DNA from 2 places in the Pseudomonas sp. MF08831 genome. Region 1 is predicted to be linked to the other one. Evidence: riboswitches for the same ligand, from Rfam matches in the RefSeq annotation. Region 1 holds a riboswitch; the other holds the start of a gene.
The links. Region 1 has a riboswitch for manganese ahead of mntP (manganese efflux pump MntP). Riboswitches for the same ligand answer to the same signal wherever they lie in the genome.
Positions count from the first base shown of each region.

Region 2: it holds a riboswitch for manganese, as region 1 does, so the genes downstream of both, AC19YS_RS12995 (TMEM165/GDT1 family protein) here and mntP (manganese efflux pump MntP) in region 1, are expected to answer to the same signal.

Region 1 is NZ_JCBCUX010000011.1:222,945-228,781, reverse strand. Features, by position in the region: gene AC19YS_RS22345 (alpha/beta fold hydrolase) at 1-744, opposite strand, end outside; partial or broken gene AC19YS_RS22340 (NAD(P)-dependent alcohol dehydrogenase) at 892-1,959, shown strand; gene mntP (manganese efflux pump MntP) at 2,084-2,647, opposite strand; yybP-ykoY riboswitch at 2,660-2,827, opposite strand; gene scpB (methylmalonyl-CoA decarboxylase) at 2,858-3,640, opposite strand; gene AC19YS_RS22325 (CaiB/BaiF CoA transferase family protein) at 3,637-4,860, opposite strand; gene AC19YS_RS22320 (MFS transporter) at 4,879-5,837, opposite strand, start outside.
Region 2 is NZ_JCBCUX010000005.1:250,708-256,544, reverse strand. Features, by position in the region: gene AC19YS_RS13010 (LysE family translocator) at 1-548, opposite strand, end outside; gene AC19YS_RS13005 (2-hydroxyacid dehydrogenase) at 633-1,598, shown strand; gene AC19YS_RS13000 (methyltransferase) at 1,629-2,627, shown strand; yybP-ykoY riboswitch at 2,678-2,799, shown strand; gene AC19YS_RS12995 (TMEM165/GDT1 family protein) at 2,888-3,472, shown strand; gene AC19YS_RS12990 (M48 family metallopeptidase) at 3,594-4,412, opposite strand; partial or broken gene AC19YS_RS12985 (methyl-accepting chemotaxis protein) at 4,641-5,837, shown strand, end outside.

The DNA.
Region 1 (5,837 bases):
CTTGTACACCTTCAGTTGCGCGCCCTTGATCATCTCGGCCGCGACTTTGCCGGTGGTTTCGAACGGCACGATCTGGTCGCCGTCACCGTGGATCACCAGGGTTGGCACCTCGATCTTGGCCATGTCCGGGCGGAAGTCGGTCTCGGAGAACACGGTGACACAATCCACGGTCGATTTAAGCGACGCCAGCAGCGCGACCTGCAAGGTCTGCGTCAGCACGCCCTGGGAGACTTGCTGGCCCTTGTTGATGCCATAGAACGAGACATTGAAGTCGCTGATAAATTGCGCGCGATCCTTCAGCAGCCCGGCCTTGATGCCATCGAACACTGCGGTAGGCACGCCCTGCGGGTAATCCGGTTTTTGGCCGAAGATCGGCGTGACGGCGCCCAGCAGCACGAGGCCGGCCAAACGCGAGTTGCCGTGGCGAGCGATGTAGCGCGCCACATCGCCGCCGCCCATCGAGAAGCCCACCAGGGTCACGTCTTTAAGGTCCAGGTGTTCGATCAGTTGGGCGATATCGTCGGCGAAGGTGTCGTAGTCGTTACCGGTCCACGGTTGGTCCGAGCGGCCAAAACCCCGGCGGTCGAAGGCGATGGTGCGAAAGCCACGGCTGCTCAGGTATTCCATCTGGTATTCCCACATGTCGGCATCCAGTGGCCAGCCGTGGCTGAACAGCACGGGCTTACCGCTGCCCCAGTCCTTGAAATAGATCTGGGTACCGTCTTTGGCAACGAATGTGCTCATGGAAAACTCCTTAGGGTCAGGGGGCAAACGCTAAATCTCACTATCGCGTTAAACCGGCCCAGGGGCTTGTACGGATGTGCTCGGTTGAACGCTTGCGCGTCTGCGTTGGTCCACTGACCTCTACCGTCAGTTCAACAGGTGAACCAAATGGCCAAGACTTACAGCTACGCCGCTCGGGATTCCAAGGATGCACTCAAGCCTTTTACCTTCGAGCGCCGCGCGCCGGGGGCGGACGACGTTCAGATCGATATTCTCTATTGCGGCGTGTGCCACTCCGACCTGCACACCGTGCGTAACGAATGGCACAACACCTTGTACCCGTAGGTGCCCGGCCACGAAATCGTCGGCCGCGTCACGGCAGTCGGTGCCAACGTGAAAAAATTCAAGGTCGGTGACCTGGCCGGTGTCGGTTGTATGGTCGACAGCTGCCAGCACTGCGCATCCTGCGCCGAGGGCGAGGAGCAATACTGCGAGAACGGGTTTACCGGCACCTACAACGGCCCGGTGTACGGCGGCGAAAATACCTTTGGCGGCTACTCGGACAATATCGTGGTCAAGGAGAAGTTCGTGCTGCGCATCTCCCACGATGATTCGAACCTGGCGGCCGTGGCGCCGCTGCTGTGCGCCGGCATCACCACTTACTCGCCGCTGCACCACTGGAAGGTGGGGCCCGGCAAAAAAGTCGGGGTGGTCGGCCTCGGCGGGCTAGGGCATATGGCGGTGAAGATCGCGCATGCCATGGGCGCACATGTCACGCTGTTCACCACCTCGCCGAACAAGCGCGAAGACGGCCTGCGCCTGGGTGCCGATCAAGTGGTGGTGTCGAAGGACCCGGACGAGATGGCCAAGGTCGTCAACAGCCTGGACTTTATCCTCAACACCGTTGCCGCGCCGCACGACCTCGATGCGTTCCTCAACCTGCTCAAGCGCGATGGCACCATGACGCTGGTCGGCGCACCCGACAGCCCGCATCCGTCGCCGACGGTGTTCAACCTGATCTTCAAACGCCGCAGCCTGGCCGGTTCGTTGATTGGCGGTATCCAGGAAACCCAGGACATGCTGGACTTCTGCGCCAAGCACAAGATTGTCTCGGACATCGAGATGATCGACATCCAGGGCATCAACGAGGCGTACGAGCGGATGCTCAAGGGTGACGTCAAGTATCGCTTCGTGATTGATATGGAGAGCTTGAAGAAGGAAAGTCACGCGGCTTAAAACGCTGCAGACCTGCTGTGGGAGCGGGCTTGCTCGCGAAGGCGCGGGGTCAGTCAAAAAATGCATCGACTGATTCGCCGCCTTCGCGGGCAAGCCCGCTCCCACGTTTGTTCAGTGCGAGCCGTTAAGCCGACAAATGCTCGTAGAGAATCGTCGCACCCACCAGCATCAACACCACGCCGCCGACCATTTCGGCGCGCTTGCCCACCACCGTGCCCAGCACCCGACCGAGCATCATGCCGATGGTTACCATGGTCATGGTCGCCAGGCCGATGGCTGCCGACGCCACCAGAATATTCACATCAATAAAGGCCAGGCCCACACCGACGGCCATCGCATCAATGCTGGTCGCAAAGGCGGTGATGGCCAGGATCATGAAGGAATGCTGGGTAGGCTTTTGCGCCTCCTCATCGTCCGCCTTGAGCCCGTTGTAGATCATGTGCAAGCCCAGCGCGACCAGCAGGGTAAAGGCGATCCAGTGATCCCAGTCCTGCACCCAACGCGTGGCCGCATGGCCGATGGCCCAGCCGATCATCGGCGTAATGGCTTCGATCACACCAAAGATCAGGCCGGCGCGCAGTGCTTCGGCCAGACGCGGTTTGTGCAGGCTGGAGCCTTTGCCGATGGCCGCCGCAAAGGCGTCCGTGGACATGGCCAGGGCGAGAAAAATCAGAGAAATGGGGTTCACGGTGAGGCTTCCAGTCGGGCTGTATGAGTCAACGACACAACCACACGCCCGACTTTAGGCATGGATGTGTCGCTGGTCTCACCAACCTCAACGGTGTTCGTACCACGGCAGGTTGCCGAATATGTTGATACGAACGCTTCTGAGCGGGTCAGAAGCCGGTTACTCCCCAACGAAGGGGCGCATCATAGACAGCCCAATATGAAAATTGCGTCAACGCCCTTCAAATACCGGTGGACGGCGCTCGGCGAACGCTGCCAGCCCTTCACCGAAATCAGCACTGGCGCACGCCTGGCGGCGCAGTTCGGCGATGTGCTCCATGGCTTGCACGGGCATCGGCTGCAGATCTTCGAGGATGCGCAGTTGTTCCTTGACCGCCTGAATCGCCAGCGGCGCCTTGGCCGCAATGCCCTGGGCGTATTCCAGGGCGGTGGCCTCGAGGGCATCGGTAGGCACCAGCCGGTTGATCACGCCAAAGCGCTCGGCCCGTTGGGCGTCGAGTTTTTGCGCGCAGAAGAACATTTCCTTGAGCACATGAATCGGCAGGTTATTGAAGAACCGCAACAGGCCGCTGGTGGTGTAGGGCAGGCCGATGTTGGCCGGGGTCATGGCGAAGCTGGCGCTGGGGTCCGCCACCACCAGGTCGCAGCTCATGGCCAGGTCCACGGCGCCGCCCCAGGCCGAGCCCGAGATCAGCGCGATGACCACGCCAGGGTAGGCGCGGATACGCCGCAGTACTTGCTCCAGCGGTTTGCCGTAGGCGACGGGGTCGCGGTCACGCGCCACTTCGCCGATATCGTGGCCGGCGCTCCATACGCTTTGGCCGACGTCGGCGCCGAGGATCACCACGCCGACGCGCTGGGCGGCGAGGGCGACCAGGCTTTCGTCCAGGCTGTCGAGCAGCTGCGCGCTCAGGGCATTGCGCTGGCTGGGGTTGCTGAAGGTCAAGCGCGCAATGCGCGTGTCGAGGAGCTTGAGTGACACAGTGGCAGTCATGGTGCAGTTCCTGTTGAACGGTCGGGTGGAGTGGCCTGCAACAGCACGTTGGCCTGCAGCAAGGTTTGCACCGAGGCCGGATCAAAGCCGGCTTCGAGCAACACCTCGACGCTGTGTTCGCCTAACAACGGCGGTGGCCGCTGCGCGCCGGCCTGTGCGGCCTCGGTGAACACCGGCGTCACCACCTGGCGTAATGCGCCCAGAGTGGGATGGTCCAGGGTTTGGGTCAACCGGCTGTGCAGCACCTGTGGGTCGGCGAACACTTCGTCAAGGGTGTTGATGGGGCCGGCGGGCAAGCCGGCGGCGGTGAAACGCTCGGTCCAGTCGCGTTTGCCGCGGGTTTTCAAGCGGCTCTCCAGCAGCGCTTTCAACGCATCGCGGTGCTCCACGCGCGCTTCATTGCTGGCAAAGCGCGGGTCGTCCGGCAGCTCGGGCAGGTCCAGCAGCACACACAGCTTGCTCCACATGGCCGAGGTGATCGGCGCCAGGTTCAACGGGCCGTCCAGGGTCTGGAACACGCCGTATGGCGCGATCACCGCGTGGGCATTGCCGGTGCGCCGTGGGACATCGCCCAGGCTCAGGTAGCGCTGGCCGTGCACGCTGAGCAAACCCATCAGGCTGGCAAGCAACGAGGTGTGTACGTGTTGGCCGCGACCGCTGCGTTCACGCTCCAGCAGCGCAGCAAGGATGGCGGTCACCAGCCACATGCCCGACGTCAGGTCGCCGATGGCGGTGCCGGTACGGGTAGGGTCGCCGTCGCTGAAACCGGTGAGGCTCATCAGCCCGGAGTAGCCTTGGGCGATCTGATCAAAGCCCGGCCAAGTGCTCATCGGGCCGTCACTGCCAAAGGCGTTGATGCTGCCCAGAATCAGCCGTGGGTTGCGGGCGCTGAGCACCTCGAAACCCAGGCCCATGCTCTGCAGGGTGCCGGGTTTGAAATTCTCGATCACCACGTCGGCGCCGTCGATCAATTGCTGGATGGTGTCCAGGCCGCGGGGGTTGCGAAAGTCCACGCACAGCCCGCGTTTGTTGCGGTTGCACGACAGGTAGTACGTGCTCACGCCACGGTCGAACGGGCCCCAGGTGCGGCTCATGTCGCCGGCGGGGCCGGGTTCGACCTTGATCACATCGGCGCCCAGGTCGGCCAGCACCATGCTGCAGAACGGGCCGGACAACGCGCGGCTGAGGTCAATGATCTTGATGCCTTGTAACGCTTGCATGGGCGTCTCCAAATAGGGTTACTGCGGCAGGGTCTGGTGGCGGGTTTCAACCGCAAACGGCAGGATCAGCACGCCCAGCACGAAGGCGGCGGCGGTCCAGGCAATCGGTACGCCGATAGAGCCGTACGCATGGATGGCCGCGGCCAGCAGGAAGTTGACCCCGGCACCGATAAAGCGCCCCACCGAGGCATTGAACGCAAAGGCTGTGGCGCGGATGCGGGTTGGGTATTGCTCGGGCAACCACAGGGAAAAGATCGCGAAGTTGCCGCCGAAGAACCCGAGGAACACCAGCGAAATCATGAATAGATGCAAGCCGTCGTCGAGGTAGAACACCCAGCCGAACGCAAACACGATGGCCGCCGCCATGCCGATAAAGTACAAGCCCAAGGCGTTGCGTCGGCCCACGCGTTCCGCCAGCCATGGCGCCACCAGGCAGCCCACAATCGTGCTCAGCGACAACACCGCCGCGCCGATGGACGCCAGGTGCACGGCGCCGACGTGATCGATACCGGCGCGGGTGGCCAGGGTGACCACGGCGGTGGCTTCGTACACCGAACCGGCCCACAGGCCGACAATCGCCACGCCGACCAAGGCTGAACTGGTCAAGGTGCGGCGGCGAAAGGCGGGCGCAAAGATTTCCCACCAGGGCGTGCGCGGGGCGGCCTTGACGATGTGGCGCTGCGGTTCCTTGACCTTCAAGGCGGTGTAGATCGCGACCACCGCCGGGAACAACCCGCACAGGAACATCACGCGCCAGCCATAGGTGGCGCCGACGGTGTAGTTGAGCAACGCGGCGATGAAGAAGCCCAGGTAATAGCCGGTTTGCAGGTAACCGGCGCCCATCTTGCGGCGGTCCTCGGGCCAGCTCTCGGCCACGTAGGTGCCTGCCAGCGCCCATTCACCGCCGACGCCGATCCCTGCGATCAAGCGGAAAATCGCCAGTTGCCAGAGGTTGTCGGAAAACGCCGCCGCGCCGG
Region 2 (5,837 bases), on a different contig from region 1:
GCAAATCCCGCGCGTACCCGCTGCTGACTGAACAACATAGCCACCAGGCAAAACCACAACGCCGTCGCCACCGCCAGGTACACACCGTACCCAGCCTGGATCGCCAGCGGCGTGTGCGGGTTGATCACTACAGTAAACAGCGACAGGAAAAACAGCGTGGCCTTGGGGTTCAAACCATTGGTCACAAACCCCGCAGTAAACGCCGCACGCGGAGTGCGCTCACCCACTTCAGGCCGCAACTCGCCCTCGGCAACCGGCTTGGCCGGCTGCGCACGCAAAGCTTTGAAACCGATGTACAACAAGTACGCCGCCGCCGCCCACTTCAGTGCGTTGAACAGCACGATGGACTGCGACACGATCAAACCAATCCCCAGCAGCGAATAGCCCACGTGCAGGAAAATCGCCGAGCCCACACCCAAAGCGGTCCAGGTGCCGGCGCGACGGCCATGGGTCACACTCTCGCGCACCACCACGGCGAAATCCGGGCCGGGGCTGGCCACCGCCAACAAGTGAATCAAGGCTACGGTCAAAAACTCGGCGGCGTACATGCTCACTCCATTAAGTAACTGATTATTTCATCTGATAGGCTCGGCAGATTACGCCTTCGAACCCTGTCGCAAAAGGTACAGTTGATGACGAACAATCGCCGCGCCGTCTTCCTTGATCACCCGTCCCTGGACCTGGGGGACCTGGACCTCAGCGAATTGCGCAACAGCTTCAGCGACCTGCAGCTTTACGCGCACACCACGCCGCAGAATGTGGTCGAACGCCTGCAAGGCGCTCAAGTGGTCATCAGCAACAAGATCGCGCTGAATACCGAAACGCTGCAAGCCTGCCCCGAACTCAAGCTAATCCTGGTATCGGCCACCGGCACCAACAACGTCGACCTCGCCGCGGCCCGCGCCCATGGCATTACGGTGAGCAACTGCCAGGGCTACGGCACGCCGTCGGTGGCGCAGCACACGATCATGCTGTTGCTGAATCTGGCGACGCGCCTGAACGACTACCAACGCGACGTCAGCGCGGGCAAATGGCAACAAGCCAAACAGTTCTGCCTGCTGGATTACCCGATTGTCGAGCTGGAGGGCAAAACCCTCGGCCTGCTCGGCCACGGCGAACTGGGCAGCGCCGTCGCGCGCCTGGCCGAAGCCTTCGGCATGCGCGTGGTGCTCGGCGCGATTCCGGGCCGCCCTGCCCGCGCTGACCGCGTGCCACTGGATGAACTGCTCGCGCAAGTCGACGCGCTGACCCTGCACTGCCCGCTCAATGAACACACCCGCGACTTTATCGGCGCTCGCGAATTGGCGCTGCTCAAGCCCGGCGCGTTTATCGTCAACACCGCGCGCGGTGGCTTGATCAACGAACAAGCCCTGGCGGACGCGTTGCGCAGCGGCCATCTGGGCGGTGCGGCCACCGATGTGCTGAGCGTGGAGCCACCGGTAAACGGCAACCCGCTGCTGGCCGGCGACATTCCTCGCCTGATCGTGACGCCCCACAACGCCTGGGGCAGTCGCGAAGCGCGGCAGCGCATCGTTGGCCAACTGGCGGAAAACGCCCGTGGCTTTTTCAACGGCACCCCGCTGCGCGTCGTCAGTTGATAAACTGCGCCCCTTTTCAAGGAGCAGACCATGGATCCGCGCAGTGAAGTACTGCTTCGTCAGGCCGAACTTTTTCAAGGCAACCTGCTGCTGGTAGGTTTGCCCGCCGACGATTTGCTCGGCCGCCTGCCCAATGCCTACGGCTGGAGCTGGCATGCCGGCGACCAGGCGGCGCTCGACGCACGCTTCCCCGAACGCAGCCATTTCGGCGTGAACGTGCCCGAACGCGGGTTTGATGCGGCGGTGATTTTCCTGCCCAAATCCAAGGACCTCACCGATTACCTGCTCAACGCCGTGGCCGCACGCCTGCCCGGCGCCGAGCTGTTTCTGGTCGGCGAGAAAAAAGGCGGTATCGAAAGCGCCGCCAAGCAGATGATTCCGTTCGGCAAGCCCCGCAAGCTCGACAACGCGCGGCACTGCCAGCTGTGGCAGGTCACCGTGGCCAATGCCCCGCAAGCGGTCGAACTGGAAAGCCTGGCGCATGTGTTTGAAGTGCCGCTGGCCGAAGGGCCGCTCAAGGTGGTGAGCCTGCCGGGCGTGTTCAGCCACGGTCGCCTGGATCGCGGCACCGAGCTGTTGCTTGCACACCTGGACAAGTTGCCCAGCGGGCACTTGCTCGACTTTGGCTGCGGCGCCGGCGTGCTGGGCGCTGCGGTCAAGCGTCGCTACCCGCACAACACGGTGACGATGCTTGACGTGGATGCGTTCGCCGCCGCCAGCAGCCGCCTGACGTTGGCGGCCAATGGCCTGGAAGCCGAGGTGTTGACCGGGGACGGCATCGACGCTGCGCCGATGGGTTTGAACGCGATTTTGAGCAACCCGCCGTTCCATGTCGGCGTGCACACCGATTATTTCGCCACGGAAAACTTGCTGCGAAAAGCGGCGAAACACCTGGCAAAAGGCGGCGAACTGCGCTTGGTGGCCAACAGCTTCCTCAAGTACCAACCGCTGATCGAAGAGCACTTGGGCGTGTGTGCAATCAAGGCCGAAGGCAACGGTTTTCGCATTTATCGTGCCAAACGCGGCTGATGGCTTTTTGAAAAAGAAGGCTTGCCGAATGGATTTTGCCTAGGCAGAATCCGCTCCGTCCTAGGGGAGTAGTCTCCCACGAGCGCCACGCTCGTCCGGCATACGTCAACATACTTGGTCAGCAGACCATGGCGTATGCGACCCAGGAGTCCGCACAGACGGACCGGGGTTTGACAAGACCTATGACACGCACACCTTACCCGGGGCGGGAAGGCTGTACGTGTCATAGCCGTGTCGACCCGCCCCTGGAAACTTACCTGATGCTGGATTCATTACTCGTTCCTACCGCAATCGTTGCCTTGGCCGAAATCGGCGACAAGACGCAACTGCTCGCGCTCATCCTTGCTGCACGCTTTCGCAAACCCTGGCCCATCATCGCCGGCATCGTCGCCGCGACCCTGGCCAACCATGCGGCTGCCGGTGCCGTGGGCGCCTGGTTCGGCAGTTTCTTCTCGGATGCGGTGTTGCACTGGATCCTCGCGGCGAGCTTCTGCGCTACGGCGCTGTGGACCCTGGTGCCGGACAAACTCGACGATGACGAAGCCAGTACCACGCGCAAGTTCGGCCCGTTTCTGACCACGCTGATTGCGTTCTTCCTCGCCGAAATCGGTGACAAGACGCAGATCGCCACGGTGATGCTGGCGGCGCAATACCCTGAGCTGTGGCTGGTGATTATCGGCACCACCCTGGGCATGCTGATTGCCAACGTGCCGGTGGTTCTGGCGGGGAATTTCGCCGCGGAGAAACTGCCGCTGACCCTGATTCGTCGACTGGCGGCTACGGCGTTTTTCGTTCTGGCAGTGGTGGCGGTGTACAAGGCCATGCAAAGCAGCGGCTGGATCTAGACCTGTAAACCCCATCCAATGTGGGAGCTGGCGTGCCTGCGATGGCATCAACTCGGTATTTCTGAAGGACCGACCCGCCTGCATCGCAGGCAAGCCAGCTCCCACATGGGTCCGCGTTAACTCAGGATTTTTTGGCCTGCTGGTAAAGCGGCATTACTTTCGGAATCGCCGCCTGCAACGAGGCGATTCGGCTGTCGGAGGCCGGGTGCGTGCTCATGAACTCAGGCGGCGCACCTTCCGATGCCTTGGCCATCTTGTTCCACAACGTGATGGCCGCGTTCGGGTTGTAGCCGGCACGAGCCGAGAGCTCCAGGCCGATCAGGTCGGCTTCGTTTTCATTGGCGCGGCTGTTGGGCAGCGTCATGCCGTAGTTGGCCACCGTATCGGCCAGCGCCAGGCTGTCCTGGCCCAGACCGAACAAGGCACCGGCGCCCTGCTTGGCCATCTCGATGCCGTAGGCCTTGGACATGGCTTCACGGCCGTGTTCGCGCAAGGCGTGAGCGATTTCATGGCCCATCACCGCGGCCAGTTCGTCATCGGTGAGCTTGAGGTTGTCGATCAACGCGCTGTACACGAAGATCTTGCCGCCAGGCCCGCAGTTGGCGTTCATCTCATCACTTTTGATCAGGTTCACCTCCCACTTCCACTGCGCCGCATCCGGGCGAAAGGTCGGCGCCTGGGCGATCAGTCGATTGGCGATGGCCTGCACGCGCTTGGCGTTGGCACTGGTTTTATCGAGCATGCCTTTGCCGCTCGCCTCACCCAGCGTCTGCTGGTAGGACTGGGCATACATCTGGTCGACTTCCTGGCTCGACAACATGCTGAACATGTACTGCTTGCGCTCTACCCCGACGGCGCCGCCGCTGGTGGTGTTAACCGACTGGCAACCCGCCAGCAGCATCGCCGCAACCAACCCACTTACCGCCAATGACTTCTTCATGAACACGCTCCCTGAAAACATGGCGCGTATCCTAGGCGCTCATGTGTATCGGCGCCAGATACAACAGACGTGTAACCGCTAACTTTCAGATACATCCCACCTGCCCACAGCGGCGGCCAACAGTCCATTTGCGACATCCGGCACTATTTCACCCGCCGAGCCTTAAGCCTCCCGAGCCCGTGGCCGATACACAAAGGCAGCCCACCTGCCCCTGCGCCCGGAGCTTTCATGAAATTCAAGTCGATTCAGTTTTCTGTCGCAGCACTGACCGGGGCCATCGTGCTGAGTGTGGTCGCCGTTTTGGTGCTCTACGCGGTGTTCGCCGGCGCGCGCACCCAGGAACTGGTGCAGGAACGCACCCAGGCGCAGTTCGAGCAGATCATCGAGCAACGGCTCACCGCCCTGGCGCACACCCAGGCCACGTTGATCCAGCGTGAATTGGAAGCACCCTTGGTGACCGCCAAAGGCCTGGCCACGGCCAACGCCCTGCTCGGCATGAAAGACGCCAAGGGCGAACCGGCCTTGCAAGTGGGCCGCGAACAACTGATCAACCTGTTGCACGAAACCGTGGTGCGCAACCCGAAAATCCTCGGCGCCTATATCGGCTGGGAACCCAATGCGATCGACCATAACGACGCCGCCTACGTGAACACGCCGATCGTCGGCATGGCCGCCGACGGGCGCTTCCTGCCGTGGTGGTACCGCAACGCCGATGGCAGCCTGGGCCTGGACAAACTCGCCGACGTCAACGACCAGAACATCCTCGCCACCGGCGTGCGGGCCAGTGAGTACTACTTGTGCTCCAAAGAAAGCAAGAAGCCCTGCGCCATCGACCCTGCGCCTTACAAGGTCGGCGATGCGATGGTGATGCTGGCCTCGTTTATCGAACCGATCATGATCGACGGCACTTTCCAGGGCATCGTCGGCGCCGACCTGTCGGTGAACTTCATTCAGGACATGCTCACCCGCGCCGACCAGAACCTCTACAACGGCGCCGGCGAACTGGCGCTGATTTCCAGTAACGGTCGCCTGGTGGCCTACACCAAGGACGCGAGCAAGCTGGGCGAAAAAGCCGCTGACTTGCTCGACAGCAACGCGCTGGCCAATCTCGGCCAGTTGAAAGTCGGCGAAGTGCGCTACGACATCGATAAGGAACACGGGCACATCGAGCTGTTCCTGCCCTTCAGCATCGGCCAGGCCGAAGCGCGGTGGACCTTGATGCTGCAACTGCCGCTGAACGCGGTGATGGCCGATTCGCAAAAACTGCAAAGCGACCTGCAAGCCCAGCGCAAGACCGACACTTTCGGCATGGCCATGGTGGGCCTGTTGATCGCCGGCCTCGGCTTGCTGGTGATCTGGCTGGTGGGCCACGGCATCGCCCGCCCCCTCAAGCAAATGGTGGCCATGCTCAATGACATCGCTCAG